Regions from separate parts of the Pectobacterium araliae genome, predicted to be linked through region 1. Evidence: predicted binding sites of a transcription regulator. Region 1 holds the regulator's gene; the other holds the start of a gene.
The links. Region 1 encodes LexA, which represses DNA repair genes until DNA is damaged. Its sites were predicted from a motif close to TNCTGTATGTACATACAGNA; they were not measured.

Region 2: a site for LexA is predicted at 2,170-2,189, ahead of sulA (SOS-induced cell division inhibitor SulA). Genes of this name have one in related genera too.

What each region holds. Positions count from the first base shown of each region.
Region 1 is NZ_AP028908.1:3,845,235-3,852,614, reverse strand. Features, by position in the region: gene plsB (glycerol-3-phosphate 1-O-acyltransferase PlsB) at 1-1,540, opposite strand, end outside; gene AACH44_RS17510 (diacylglycerol kinase) at 1,668-2,033, shown strand; gene lexA (transcriptional repressor LexA) at 2,144-2,752, shown strand; gene AACH44_RS17500 (hypothetical protein) at 2,823-2,963, opposite strand; gene AACH44_RS17495 (CsbD family protein) at 3,214-3,423, shown strand; gene zur (zinc uptake transcriptional repressor Zur) at 3,468-3,977, opposite strand; gene AACH44_RS17485 (pirin family protein) at 4,083-4,781, opposite strand; gene AACH44_RS17480 (LysR family transcriptional regulator) at 4,894-5,790, shown strand; gene AACH44_RS17475 (glutathione S-transferase family protein) at 5,851-6,846, opposite strand; gene AACH44_RS17470 (DoxX family protein) at 6,951-7,346, opposite strand.
Region 2 is NZ_AP028908.1:1,681,265-1,688,644, forward strand. Features, by position in the region: gene matP (macrodomain Ter protein MatP) at 1-121, shown strand, start outside; gene ompA (porin OmpA) at 200-1,279, opposite strand; gene sulA (SOS-induced cell division inhibitor SulA) at 1,642-2,148, opposite strand; gene AACH44_RS07560 (TfoX/Sxy family DNA transformation protein) at 2,371-2,991, shown strand; gene yccS (YccS family putative transporter) at 3,007-5,142, opposite strand; gene AACH44_RS07570 (YccF domain-containing protein) at 5,163-5,609, opposite strand; gene helD (DNA helicase IV) at 5,796-7,380, shown strand, end outside.

The DNA.
Region 1 (7,380 bases):
TGATATCCATGGAGATATCCTGCACCGTCGGCGTTAGCCAGCTTGGGCGTTGCGCTTCAATCGGATCAATCGCGTCACGCCATTGCGGCACATGCTGGTTCAGATAGGTTGTCAGCGGAAGTGGTTCGCCGAAGTTCACATAGCCCTGACCCAGATTACGCAGCTTACGTAAGCCACGCACCATCTGCATAAAGCCTTCTTTTTCTTTCACCGCGCCGCGTAGCTCTTTCGCATAGGTACCGACTTCCATCACGTGTTCGTAACCGACATAAATCGGCACCAGCGTGATAGGGCGTGTACCGCCTCTGAGCATGGCTTGGATGGTCATCGCCAGCGTACCGGTTTTCGGCTCTAACAGACGACCCGTGCGCGAACGCCCGCCTTCCATGAAGTATTCAACGGAATAACCACGGGCAAATAGCTCGCCCAGGTATTCGCGGAAAATGGTGGAATAAAGTTTGTTACCTTTGAAGGTTCGGCGAATAAAGAACGCACCAAGACGGCGGAAGATCGGTCCCGCTGGCCAGAAATTAAGATTGATACCTGCGGCGATGTGCGGCGGCACTAAACCCTGATGGTACAAGACGTAGGACAGCAGCAGGTAATCCATATGGCTGCGGTGGCAGGGCACATAGACAATGCCATGACCATCCTGCGCCAGTTGCCGCACGCGTTCGGCGTTATGGACGTTAATCCCCTGATAAAGACGGTTCCACGTCCAACTCAAGACGCGATCTGACAGACGCACCGCTTCGTAGGAGAAGTCGGCAGCGATTTCTTCCATCAGCTCGATGGCATTTTGCTGCGCTTTCTCGTGGGAAATCTTCTTACTGCGTGCCTCATCGTCTACGGCTTTCTTGATCGCTTTGGAGTCCAGCAGCTTGTTAAATAGTTCCTGACGCACCGGCAAGCGTGGCCCAACTGCCGCCAAACGCTGGCGGGAGAAATGCATACGTGCGACACGCGCCAGTTTGTGGGCTATGGTTTTGTCAGTGCCGTGCTCGGTCGCCATATAGCGCAGCGACACCGGGCTGGAGAAGCGGACAAAGCTGTCGCGACCTAGCCACAGGACGGCGAAGAATTTCTCTATACCGTTGAGCAATCTCAGGTGTGGTGCGGCCTGAGAGTGGCCTTCCCGACCCGGGGAGCGCCCAAACATCACGGAAACCGGCACCATCTGTACGTCTAAATCTGGATTGGCACGATGCAGGTCCAGATAGTCGTGGAACAGTTTGACGGATTTCTGCTTGGGAACGTAATAGCGGAAGACGCGCGGCCCGTCATTAATAAAGACGTGGCTAGGAAGTTCGACGCCATTGAATTCGAACGATAACGAAGGATCGGATAGCCCCAATGCCAAGCATTTCGCACGTAGCGTCAAGAGATCCGCCTGAGAGTTATAAGGCAGAACATAGAGTATAGGACGTGAGGGATCTAACCCCAACTCGACCACTGGATCTGCGGGAATAACTTTGCTTTTTACCAGCAATTTCAGTGGTAGATTCAATAATTTATAGTAAATTTTACGCCAACCTGACATAACAACGTGGAGCCTCTTGTTAGCAATGCGCCGCAAGGATACCAGAAACTGCGCCGGAGATCTGTGGTGATGAGACAACGTAGGTGCGTTAAAATGCGAACTATTTTGCATAAATAGCGGAGGATAAATGAATAAAGCAACGGGGGTGACCCGGATTATTAAGGCAACCGGTTATTCCTTTAAGGGGCTGAAGCAGGCGTGGCAGCATGAGGCGGCATTTCGTCAGGAGACGATACTGACCCTGGTCGGCGTCATTATCGCGTGTTTACTGCCAGTTACGCTGGTCGAAAAACTGCTGCTGATCGGGTCTGTGGTATTGATTATGCTGTTTGAGTTGGCTAATAGCGCCATTGAAGCGGTTGTCGATCGCATTGGCCTCGAACATCACGAATTATCTGGTCGGGCGAAAGATATTGGGTCGGCCGCTGTCTTTGTGGCTATCTTGTTAGCCGTTGTTGTGTGGGGCAGTATCCTCTGGCAACATTTTGCCTGACGGCACGCATAAATGAGTAAAAGTCAGGGGCTTTACCGATATCTTCATTCCCAATTGTGCCTTACCTGTATATACTCACAGCAAGACTGTATAAACAACCAGGGGGCGGAATGAAAGTATTAACAGCAAGGCAGCAGCAGGTTTATGACCTGATCCGCGATCATATTGCGCAAACCGGAATGCCGCCAACACGGGCGGAAATTGCCCAACAATTGGGGTTCCGCTCTCCCAATGCGGCTGAAGAACATCTGAAAGCGCTGGCGCGTAAAGGCGTGATTGAAATTGTCTCGGGCGCTTCTCGTGGTATTCGTCTGCTGATGGAAGAAGAGACGGGGATTCCTCTGGTGGGGCGCGTGGCCGCAGGTGAACCGCTGCTGGCGCAGGAACATATCGAATGTCACTATCAGGTTGACCCTGCGATGTTCAAACCCAGCGCTGATTTCTTGCTGCGGGTGAGTGGGATGTCGATGAAAAACATTGGTATTATGGATGGCGATTTGCTGGCCGTACATAAAACCGAAGATGTGCGCAACGGTCAGATTGTGGTGGCGCGTATCGACGATGAAGTGACGGTGAAGCGCCTGAAGAAGCAGGGCAATACAGTGCACCTCCTCGCTGAAAATGAAGAGTTTGCCCCTATTATTGTCGATCTACGTCAGCAAAGCTTTTCGATAGAAGGTTTAGCGGTTGGCGTGATTCGTAACAGCGATTGGAGCTAACCGTTCACAGAGATGCACTGCTCGTCTGTCTGGGTCAGTGCATCATGTTCTGTATTCATCGTTTAGCGTGTTAATCTGCTCGTTGCATATATTTAGTTACATTTCGCGCGCGTTTTCTACGATCCTCATTACCCTCTGTTTCTTCACTGTTTTTTGCAGTGATTTTCTCTTTCCCAACGCCTGCTTTAGTCACAGATTCTTTGTTTTTCATGTTGAGTGAAATATTCGGCTATAATTTTTATCAAGGTGAGCATTTTTATCTTGATTGCTCGTTTGTCGATTGATCATTAGCCATCACATGTAGATAACCCGGTAATCAAGGCAGACAGTGGCGAAGAGCACCGTCATGGTTCACATAGCTATGATGCTGCTTATTGAATAAATCTATTTATCTGAAACTGACGCATAAGTCGGTAGTCACGATTTTTTATGCGCAATTCACCTAAGGTAGGGAGATTCTTATGAATAAAGACCAAGCCAGCGGTAACTGGAAACAGTTTAAAGGTAAAGCGAAAGAGCAATGGGGCAAATTAACGGATGACGATCTGACGGTCATCGAAGGTAAACGTGACCAACTTGTGGGGAGAATCCAAGAGCGTTACGGGTACGCAAAAGAAGCGGCAGAGAAAGAAGTGAAACTCTGGGAAGAGCACCACAAATATCACTGGTAGTGGACGTGATGCTTCTTCGCTGAAAGAGACGATAGCCTTCGGGGCTATCGTTTTTTAATTGGGACCGTATGGTCGTGATCGCAATGATCCGGCTGTTTGCATGATGCTACTTCCTGACAGTCACCACACAACCCATGTGCTTCCACCACGCTGTGACGCAGTGTAAATCCTGACTGCTGCGCCAGACTGCGTAGCGTTTCTTCTACACCTTCGGTTTGGCGTTCAGTGACTTGCCGACAGCGGTCGCAGATGAAAAGGGCAGACGTATGGCTGTGGTCTTCTATATGGTGGCACAACACGTAGCTGTTGTTTGATTCAACGCGATGAATAAAGCCCTGTTCCAGCAGAAAGTCCAGTGCGCGATACACCGTAGGCGGTTTGGCCTGAGGTTCAGTGAGTCGCAGAAGATCCAGCAGGTCATAAGCGCTGATCGCACCCGTTTGTTGTGCCATGAGGCGTAGAACCTCCAACCGCTGTGGTGTTAGACGCACAGCGCGCTGCTGACAAATCTGTTCAGCCTGGGCAAGAAGTTTGTCCTGTTTGGTTGAATCCATTGTCATATCACCTGACACATTGAGGAACAAGACGGATATCTTACCACGGCTGAATAAAAACGCCGAGCGAGTGGCGTTTTCCTGCGAAGACGATGGGAAGAGAAACTACACAACCAGATCGATGAGCAGTGCTCGCAACGGAGATTCTGCCTGTAGCGCCAACGTGTTTTCTTCCTTGATGAAGGCACCATCGCCGCAGTGTAATGCTTCACTGTGCTGATCGCCTTTCACCACCATTGAACCGTGAATCAACTGGAGATAGGCCTGATTTCCCTGTAGCACTATCGTGCTTTGTTCATTCGGCTGGAGATCGACATGGTGAATCCAGACCTGTTGACGCAGTTGCAGGCTTTCTTGTTCGCCTTCCGGTGACGCAAGCAAAGTATGAGGTGATGTATTGAGTCCCATGCGTTGCAGCGGGCTGTTCTCTCTGGTTTGGCAGGCGTTCAGCCATAATTGCAGGCGTGTCAACGGCTTGCTGGGGTTGGTATTATGTTCGCTGTAGCTAACGTTTGGTTGAGTGGCAAGCAACAACACATCGCCCGCTTTGGCCTGAATATGGCCGCCATTGCTGTTACGGTATTCTGCTTCCCCCTGAAGAATAATGTTCAGGATATCAACCCGTGGGTAAGTTCGCGGCTGGAATGATGCCCCCGGTGCCAGTACTTCCTGATTGAGCACACGGAGAGAAGCATAACCCAGCAACTGGGGGTCAAAATAGTGACCGAAAGAGAAGGTATAGCGTGCCTGCAACCAGCCATAATCGGCCTGGCCGCATTGCCCGGCTGCTCTTCGTGTGATCATAATTTTTATCCCCCAGAGAATTATTTCTTAAACCGATAGTAATTGTGTGGACGTTGGATTGTTAGCTAGTTAATCTGGTCAGTATATTCAAAATTCCTGAATGAGTACCAAGATGGCGAGAGAACGAGCATTGACGCTGGAAGCCTTGAGGGTGATGGATGCGATCGATCGTCGTGGCAGCTTTGCCGCTGCGGCAGACGAGTTGGGTAGGGTGCCTTCGGCACTGAGCTATACCATGCAGAAACTAGAAGAAGAATTAGATGTGGTGTTGTTCGATCGTTCCGGGCATCGAACTAAATTCACGAATGTCGGACGAATGTTGTTGGAACGTGGGCGTATTCTGCTGGAAGCCGCAGATAAACTCACCACGGATGCGGAAGCGCTGGCTCGCGGTTGGGAAACGCACCTGACGATTGTGACCGAAGCCCTGATTCCAACTCAGCGAATTTTTCCCTTGATCGATAAACTGGCGCTCAAAGCAAATACGCAGGTATCGATTCTGACTGAAGTGCTGGCAGGGGCGTGGGAACGTCTTGAACAAGGGCGTGCCGATATCGTGATTGCGCCGGACATGCATTTTCGTGCCTCTTCCGAAATGAATACCCGTAAGCTGTACACGATGAATAACGTTTATGTCGCCAGCCCGGAGCATCCCATTCATCAGGAGCCTGAACCGCTGTCGGATGCGACCCGAGTGAAATATCGTGGGATTGCTATGGCGGATACCGCGCGTGAACGCCCGGTGCTGACAGTACAACTATTGGATAAGCAGCAGCGTTTGACGGTGAGTTCGCTAGATGATAAACGGCGTGCGCTGCTGGCTGGATTAGGCGTCGCAACCATGCCGTATCCGATGGTCGCGCAGGATATTGCCGAAGGGCGTTTACTGGTGATTGGGCCAGAACACCAGATGGAAAGTCAGATTATTATGGCGTGGCGGCGAGACAGCATGGGCGAAGCGAAATCCTGGTTCCTGCGTGAAATTCCCAAACTGCTGAACCAGCCCTAAATTCTGCATTTTCTGCGGCAAGGTGTGGTTCCACATCTTGCCTTTTGTATTCATTGCCGTTTAGCGTAAATCGACAAACGTCTTATCACGCTGATGAGGCTGGTTTAAATCTTGCTCTGGACCCAGAGAAATCACACCGTGCGGATTAATCGTACTGTGGCTGCGATAGTAGTGGTGGCGAATGTGCGCCATATCGACGGTATCGGCGATGCCGGGCATCTGATAAATATCACGCAGAAAGCCGAACAGATTCGGATAATCGCTCAGGCGATATTTATCGCATTTAAAATGCGTGTGATAGACCGGATCGAAACGGATCAACGTTGTCCACAGCCGCAGATCGGCCTCGGTTAACTGTTCGCCAGTCAGATAACGCTGTTTTGCCAGAATGGCTTCCAGATCGGAGAGCGCGGCGAAAACGGTCGTGGCGGATTCATCATAGGCTGATTGGCTTGTCGCAAAACCCGCTTTGTAAACACCGTTGTTGATCTTGTCGTAAATCCAGCCATTCAATTCATCAATCTGATCTCGTCGCGCTTCTGGGTAGTAATCTCCGGCTGTTGCGCCCACACCATCAAAAGCGCGGTTCAGCATACGGATGATATCGGCAGATTCGTTACTGACGATCGTGTGTTGCTCGGTGTCCCACAGGACGGGAACCGTCACACGACCGCTGTAGTCTGGTTTGGCATGAAGGTAGAGTTGGTAGAGAAATTCGTGTTGATAGAGCGAGTCACCCGTCGTGGCCTCAAAATCGGTACCGAACGTCCAGCCATGATCGAGCATGAGCGGATGAACCACCGAAACGGCGATGTGATCTGCTAACCCTTTCAACTGTCGCATTAATAGTGTGCGATGTGCCCACGGACAGGCGAGTGAAACATACAAGTGATAACGGCCAGACTGAGCGGGAAAGCCGCCTTTGCCAGTGAGGCCGGGAGAGCCATCAGGCGTTACCCAATTACGGAATACAGATTCTGAACGTTTAAAGTGACCGCCGGTAGATTTGGTTTCATACCAGGTATCGTGCCATACGCCGTCAACCAGTTGTCCCATAAATCCTCCCGTGAGTGATGATAAAACGACGGCAAGCTTTGTGTGCTTGCCGTCTCATTCATTATTTGATGATTAAGTGTAGTACAAACCGGAAAAGGTTCGCCTTACCACTTTTTGCCCAGCAGGCGGTCGATGCTGAATGCGCCTGGGCCAGTGACAGCCAGCAGGAGGTAACCACCAGCGATGGTCAGGTTTTTCATGAACATCAGTTGGTTCATGCCTTCCGCAAAGTTAGAGTGGAAAAGCAGTGCAGTCAGCAGTGTAAAGCCCGCAGTGGCCAGCGCGACAGTACGCGTCAGCAGCCCGAACAGAACCGCCAAACCACCACCCAGTTCCAGCAGAATGGTCAGCGGCAGCAGGAAGGTCGGTACGCCCATCGCCTGCATGTATTGTTGTGTGCCTGCATAGGCATCACCCAGCTTACCGTAACCTGCAACGATAAACAGAATCGGCATTAAGATACGAGCAACCAGCAGTGCAGTGCTTTCTAAATTTTTCATCATCTCTCCAATTGATTTTGTTGTGGGCTATACG
Region 2 (7,380 bases), 2.2 Mb from region 1:
CACCTTGTCAGAAACGATTGTGCAGTTAATTGAAGATGCCGAGCATAAAGAGAAATATGCCAGCCAGATGTCGCTGCTCAAGCAGGATCTTAAAGCTATTCTGAATGAAGGCGAAAAATGATTGGTATTTGTCATTTATCTTGCCGAAAAACAGGCATAAAAAAACCTCGCCGAAGCGAGGTTTTTTTTCGTTAATAACTTAAGCCTGAGGCTGAGTTACAACGTCTTTGATGCCTTTAACTTCGATCTCTACGCGACGATCCGGTGCCAGGCAGTCGATCAGCGCAGCACGAGGTTTCACGTTGTCACAGGTAGAACCAGTAACTGGTTGAGATTTACCCAAGCCACGAGCAGAGACTTTATTCGCAGGGATACCTTTAGAAATCAGGTAATCCACTACGCTCTGAGCACGTTTTTCAGACAGAGCTTGGTTGTATTGCTCTGAACCTAAACGGTCAGTGAAGCCCAGAACAACAACAGAACCGTCTTTCGGATCCAGAGAGCTCAACTGGGTGTACAGCTGATCCAGTGATTGTTGGCCTTCTGATTTCAGTGTTGCTTTGTTGAAGTTGAACAGGACGTCAGATTTCAGAGTGAAACGCTTGGTTTCAACAACTGGAGCGGGTGCTGGAGCTGGGGCAACAACCGGTGCAACACGGTCATCTTGGCCGAAGCGATAAGACAGGCCAACGCTTATCAGCAGGTTGTCTGGACGGGCACCAACGGTACCAGCATCACCAATGTTGCTTACCCATTGGTAGTCAACACGGGTAGCCCAGTTTTTGTCGATCGCATATTCAACACCGATTGCTGCCAGCGGGGAAACGCCAGTGTCGTTGTTGTTGACATCGCCACCGTTGATAGCCGCGTGGCTGTCAGTACGCCATACCAGACCACCCAGACGGGTATAAACGTCCAGCTCAGGTGCAACTGGGTAGCTCAGTTTAGCTGCCAGTTGGATGCCCTGTGCTTTGAAGCTTGCGCTGTCAGTGCCGTTATTAGCAGAACCAGCATACTTCAGACGGCCTAGCCAGTCGTAGCCCAGTTCAAAGCCCAGGTACGGGTTGGCTTGATAACCAACAAATGCACCAGCGCCTAACTTGCTTTTGATTGGGTTGTTGTTTACACCAGTGTAACCATTTCCGTAGAAACCAGTATCGTGGAATTGAGACACGCCCAGTTTACCACCGGTGTACCAGGTATTGTCTTTAGGAGCTGCTTGCGCGACGGTCGCGAAGCTAGCCAGTGCCACTGCAACTGCGATAGCTGTTTTTTTCATTTTACGCCTCATTATCATCCAAATCGGCAATTAACCTGGAGGGCTAATAAACCTTTGGTTAAAATCCTTTGGTTGGAGACTTTGCCCTTATTTATGACTCACTGTCAGTCAACTGACGTTATAAAAGAGCAACTCCAGCGAGTTAAAGTCTACAACGTGATGAGAAAGTTACAAGTATGATGTGACTTACGTCATAGGAAAAACGCACGAATCATACACACTTGCTAACAAATAGTAGATGGTTTTGACAGATCTAACGTCTTTTGTTTGTATTAAATATAACCAAAAAGCCCGCAGAATACCGCTTTGCGGCGATCCATTGGACATATGACGTAATTGAGCTGAGAAAAATCTTAATTTACTTAATGATACAATGTCGAATGAATTTTAAGGCTAGGAAACAGTCTATAGGCGTCCCCATTGGCACTTTCTGGCCGCATAATAAAGCCGTATGTATTCCCCACCTGTGCAGCGTCCCGTAACCGAACCTTCTCCTCTTCCGTTAATTCGTGCGGCAACCAGCACAAAACGGCGCTGTAATTCCCTGTCAGTAACGCTCTCTCCATGGCATCAACGGTAAACAAGGGGTTGATATGGTTGAGCTGTACTATTTTATCCAGCGGCAATCCAGATTGCTGTACCCAGGGGCGACTCAATTTTTGCTGAGGAGAGAGCCATAGCAACCAACGAGACTGTGTGCCTAGCTGCTGTAAGAGCGGCAATAGTAGGTGTGTGACTATGGGTTGATCGGCGTTGTACACGACTTCGCTGATAATACCGCCTGTGGCCACCGAAGATCCTACTGTGTGTTGATTGGCAGAAAACGATGATGACTGAACGTTGTGAGATCTGATTGATTGCGTACGCATAAGGAGTTCTACCCATAGTGTTACTGTATGAATATACAGTAGCTGCTGTGTGCGCGAAAATCAACCTGATTTTTTGAAAGCGCTTCGCATATTCTTTATGCAAGAGACAGTAAACACATTTACTGTTTGAAGCCACCTCGGGGGTGTGGTTAATTAGTTGTTCCTGCTACGAATATTTTAACCGTTCAGGAAGAGATTATTTCAATACTAAGGATTATAGCAATGAAGCAATTATGCAAAAAAAGGATTTTGCAATCTCAGCATTCTTTTTCGTCTTTAGGGGATATCACATCGCGTTCCCAATTTGGTGGCTATAGCATCGCAGCAAATAAAACGATTTTTGGATTGGTGTCGGAAGGGGAGCTTTATCTTCGCGCCAGTAAAAAAGATGAAAAATATTTTCAGCAGCGCGATATGCCGCATCTGATTTATACCAAACGCGGTATGCCACTACCGCTGAACTACTTCCTTGTCGATGAAGTATTATGGCAAGAACCTCTACAGCTATTATATTTTGCTCGACTGGCATTGGCAGGTGCGCAGCATGATTTGGCTCTCAAATGCATGAGCGGGCGTTTAAAAGATCTCCCTAATCTTAACCACGACATTGAAAGGTTGCTGTGGAAAGCGGGGATAAAGAATATTGATGAATTACAGCATTATGGTGCGAAAAATAGCTATCTTGAGTTGCGAAAGGTGCGCGCTAATTTAAGCGTGAACGTGTTATTAGCGCTTGCTGGCGCAATTTGTGGTACGCATCAGGCTGCGCTTCCCCGCGGTGTTCGTAATGAGCTTTTAGAGTGGTATAAAAACAATGCCGTTTCCAAAGGGCCAAAACACTAAGAAAGCGTCCCTGTTTTACTGGGAGATCATGTCATTTTTTAGCTGTATGAGTTCAGGTAAAAGGCCGATCAGCAGGCCGATCTGCTGAATAATTAATGATTCTTTACTGTCTGACTCAAGTGAAAGGGATTGAATGCTGGTGGCAATAGTTTTCAATCCCTGATTGATTCGTAGGCTGTCCTCTTCTCGACAGTGCAGCGCGTCATCAACATGACACACGGTATCATCCAGAAATTGCAGCGTTTCCGATGAAGTAATTTTCCCTCGGTGTGCGCCGAGCGTCGAAATATAGCTTAGCAACGTATGATTCAGGCACATGAAGCGGAATGCTCCGTCCAGCTTGCTTCTGGTCGCATGAGGCTCTGAAGACATATTCGACACAACGGATGCCAGTTCAGCATCGCAGTTATGCGCATCTCGGCGGGCAATGCGGTAGGGCAGGCTATTATCTTTTCCCTGATGATATTGAACCATAATTGCATCAAGATAGCGGCAGTTGGCGTCTAGTGTCTTATTGATGACGATAGGCAGGCCGCGGAAACGCCAATCTGGCCAGATAAAGCTCACGGCAGCCCATGCGATGGCGCACCCCAACAAGGTATCAAAAATACGCGGTACCGCAACTTCAAATCCCTCGCCCAAAAGGTTGAAACAAAGTAGGACAAGTAGCGTAATAAACATGGTCGCATGTGCGTATTGCACGTTGCGAAAGGCAAAAAACAGTACGCCGCTAATGACGATCAGCGTCAACTGTCCTTCCAGCGAAGGAACAAAGTATAAGATAGGCAAGCCGAGTAAAATACCGGTTAATGTCCCGATAATCCTCAGCGTCAGCCGCCGTCGAGTCGCATTATAGTTAGGCTGACAAACGAACAAACTGGTCAGCAGGATCCAATAACCGTGTTGTAAGCCTGTAACCTGAATCAACGCGTAGCCACTACAGAGCAGCACGGACATACGAATGGCATGGCGAAACAGCGCTGACTGAGGTGTCAGGTGGCGGCTAATGCGCAACCGGATATCGCTCCACCCCGTGATTTTGTCATCGGCCAGCGTGTTTTCTGGGTTGTTTTCTTGCTCAATGGCTTGTTCGGATTCGATGGTCGCTAATTGCGCATCAATAGCACGCAGATTGTTCAATAGATAAGTGAGTGCCTTAATTTGTGCGGGATCTGCCATGTTGTTGGCTGCGATGCGTGCAATAGCAGATTCAAGATGCACAAAAGCCCGCTCAATGCGGTTGTCGTGCTGATATTTTTGGTGCAACAGAATGGATTGCGATAACTGCTGGCAGGCTTTGGCCTGCATGCTCAGCAGACGTTGAAAGCGAAATAGGACGTCGCTATAACGCAGTTTCTCACGCAATTGTGGATAGTAGACATGCGATGAACTGGCACGTTCGTGAATATCCTGAGCGACAAAATAGTAGTGCAGTGTCTGGCGTGTTCCGCGTTGTCCGCGATCGCCACGCAGGCGCGTTAACAATGATGATTTGGTTTGGTTGAGCGTCGCAACCAGTTGGCTGTTTGCCATCGCGACGTCAATCAAGGGTTTATTGGTGTCTTCTTCAATATCGGGATCGAATAGATTGGCTTTTGCATCCAGATAGCGAGACAGCTGTAGATAACACTGTGCGAGATTATCCTGCAACGGGCGGATCGGGAAGAGCAGGTGCCCGAATAGCGTCAGCAGATTGTACCAAGAGGCTCCGATCAACAGCATGATGGGCTGCTGATACCAGTTGTCGTAAAGGGATATCCCGAGCATGGTGTAAATCGCGATCAGCAGTGCGCCGAATGCGATCGTCGCATAGCGCTGCCCCAATGCGCCGAGCAGGATAAAGCCGCAGGTTGAGACCGCCAGACCAATGCTGAACAGCCAAGGATAAGGAAAAAGCAATTCGATCGAAACGGAAGCAACAAAAAAACAGGACAGCGTAATAAACAAATTACGTAGCCGCCCAGTGAGGCGATCGTCGAGGTCGGTAAGCGCAGCGGCGACAACACCCAGAGTAACCGGAATCGTCGATGTTGGTTGACCTAGCCACCAGGGAACAGCCGCCGCGCCACTGAGTGCAATAAGAATGCGGATGCTATACAGCCAGCTACTGTTATAGACATAGCGGCGAATTCCTGGGGCGACGGTGAGCAACGTAATATCCTTAGATGCTGTTAGCGATAGTGACGGCGGGCGTTATTTTCCCGCGCAGCCTGCGCGAGTTCGACGGAAACCACGCGACGTCCGACAGGCCATAGCGCAATGGCTGCAATTTTAAAATTAGCGATGCCGACTGGAATGCCAATGATCGTAATACACTGCGCGATACCGGTAATGATATGTGACAGGCAAAGCCACCAGCCAAAAAAAATGAACCAGAAGATATTGAGTAGGGAACCGCCAGCGCTGAGAATGACGCTCTTTTCATCGGGGCGTAACTCATCAACATGGATGGCTTCATTGCCATAAGGAAAAAGCGACAATTTGGTAATTTCCCAACATGAGCGCGTTAGCGGCAACGTGAAGATCAGCAACACGCTGACGATGGTTGCCAGAAGCCAGGCTAGTGTGGTGAAAAAACCACCCAGTACGAAATTAAGGATGTTCAACGCAGTACGCATAGTTTCTCCTGTGCTTGCAAGGTAACCAAACTTGCTGATGGTAAAAGAATTATCACATTAAGCATCAGGATATCCTAACCTGTTTTTAAGGCTAGAGTGTGAAGTCTGATAACGGGTAAACTAGGAAGCTGAGAAACGCTAATAAATGTACCAATGTCCCTCTCACATAGTCATGGCGCGAACATCATGGAACTGAAATCTACCTCATTAGGTAAATATCTGGCTCAGCATCCTTACAACCGGGTGCGGTTACTGAATGCCGGTGTCGAAGTGAGTGGCGATAAGCATGAATACCTAATCCCTTTTAATCAGTTGCTGAATATTCACTGTAAAAGAGGGTTGGTGTGGGGAGAGCTAGAGTTTGAATTGCCAGCCGGAAAAGTGGTGCGTTTGCATGGCACTGAGTGGCAGGAAACGCAGGCTTTTTACCGCCACCTTCTCAAATCCTGGCTTGGCTGGAGCGAGGAGATGAGTCTGATCTGTGCTGAGGTTTTGCTGCGGCAAATGGACAGCATTCATACGCTGACACAGCAGGATAAATGGTTTAGCCGTCAGGCTCTGTTGACGTTGCAGAACGCGGTTCGCGATTCGCTAGCGTCTCTGCCTCTCCCTGTTGCTCGTCTTGATACCTTTGATAACTGCCGTGATAGCTATCAACATTGCTTGCGTTGGCTTGAGCAGGGTGACGAGATGCGTACTGCGGCGAATCAGGCATGGATGGATCGCACGCTGGCGGCAGAGCAGCCTTTCTTTGAAACGGTAGAGAGTTCGCCATTAAATGTGTCTCAGAGTAAAGCCGTGATTAATGGCGAAGAGGGCGTACTGGTGCTGGCGGGGGCTGGCAGTGGTAAGACTTCCGTGCTGGTGGCGCGTGCAGCCTGGCTAATGCATCGCCAAGAGGCAGCACCCGATCAGATTTTGCTGCTGGCATTTGGTCGTAAAGCGGCAGAAGAGATGAATGAACGCATCCATGAGCGGCTCCATACGGATGAAATTCAGGCTAAGACATTCCATGCGCTGGCATTGCACATCATTCAGCAGGCTAGCCGCAAAGCTCCGATGATAAGCCAGCTTGAAAGTGATGCAAAACAGCGCCGCGAACTGTTGATTTCACACTGGCAACAGCAATGTGCCGAGAAAAAAACGCAGGCTAACGGATGGCGACGTTGGTTAACGGAAGAGTTGGAGTGGGATGTACCAGAAGGCGATTTCTGGAATGATTCGACGCTGGCGAGTCGGCTGGCTGGGCGACTTGAGCGATGGCTGGGGTTGATGCGTATGCACGGTGGTAGTCAGAGCGAAATGATTGAACAAGCGCCAGAATCGATTAGGGCTGAATTTCAGCAACGTATTCGCCTGATGGCACCGTTATTGAAAGCCTGGAAAAAAGCGCTCAAGGACGAAAACGCGGTCGACTTCTCCGGCCTTATCCATCAGGCCGTGAACTTGTTGGATAAAGGGCGTTTTGTCAGTCCCTGGAAACATATTTTGGTCGATGAATTTCAGGATATTTCACCACAGCGCGCGAGTTTGCTTGTTGCACTGCGGCGACAAAATAGTCGTACCTGCCTGTTTGCCGTAGGAGATGACTGGCAGGCAATTTATCGTTTCAGTGGTGCGGAGTTGGCGCTAACGACGGCATTTGAACAGCATTTTGGCGTAGGCGAACAGTGCGCGCTAGATACGACCTATCGTTTTAATGAACGTATTGGTGAAATTGCCAACACGTTCATACAACAGAATCCGTATCAGTTAAAGAAACCGCTTAATA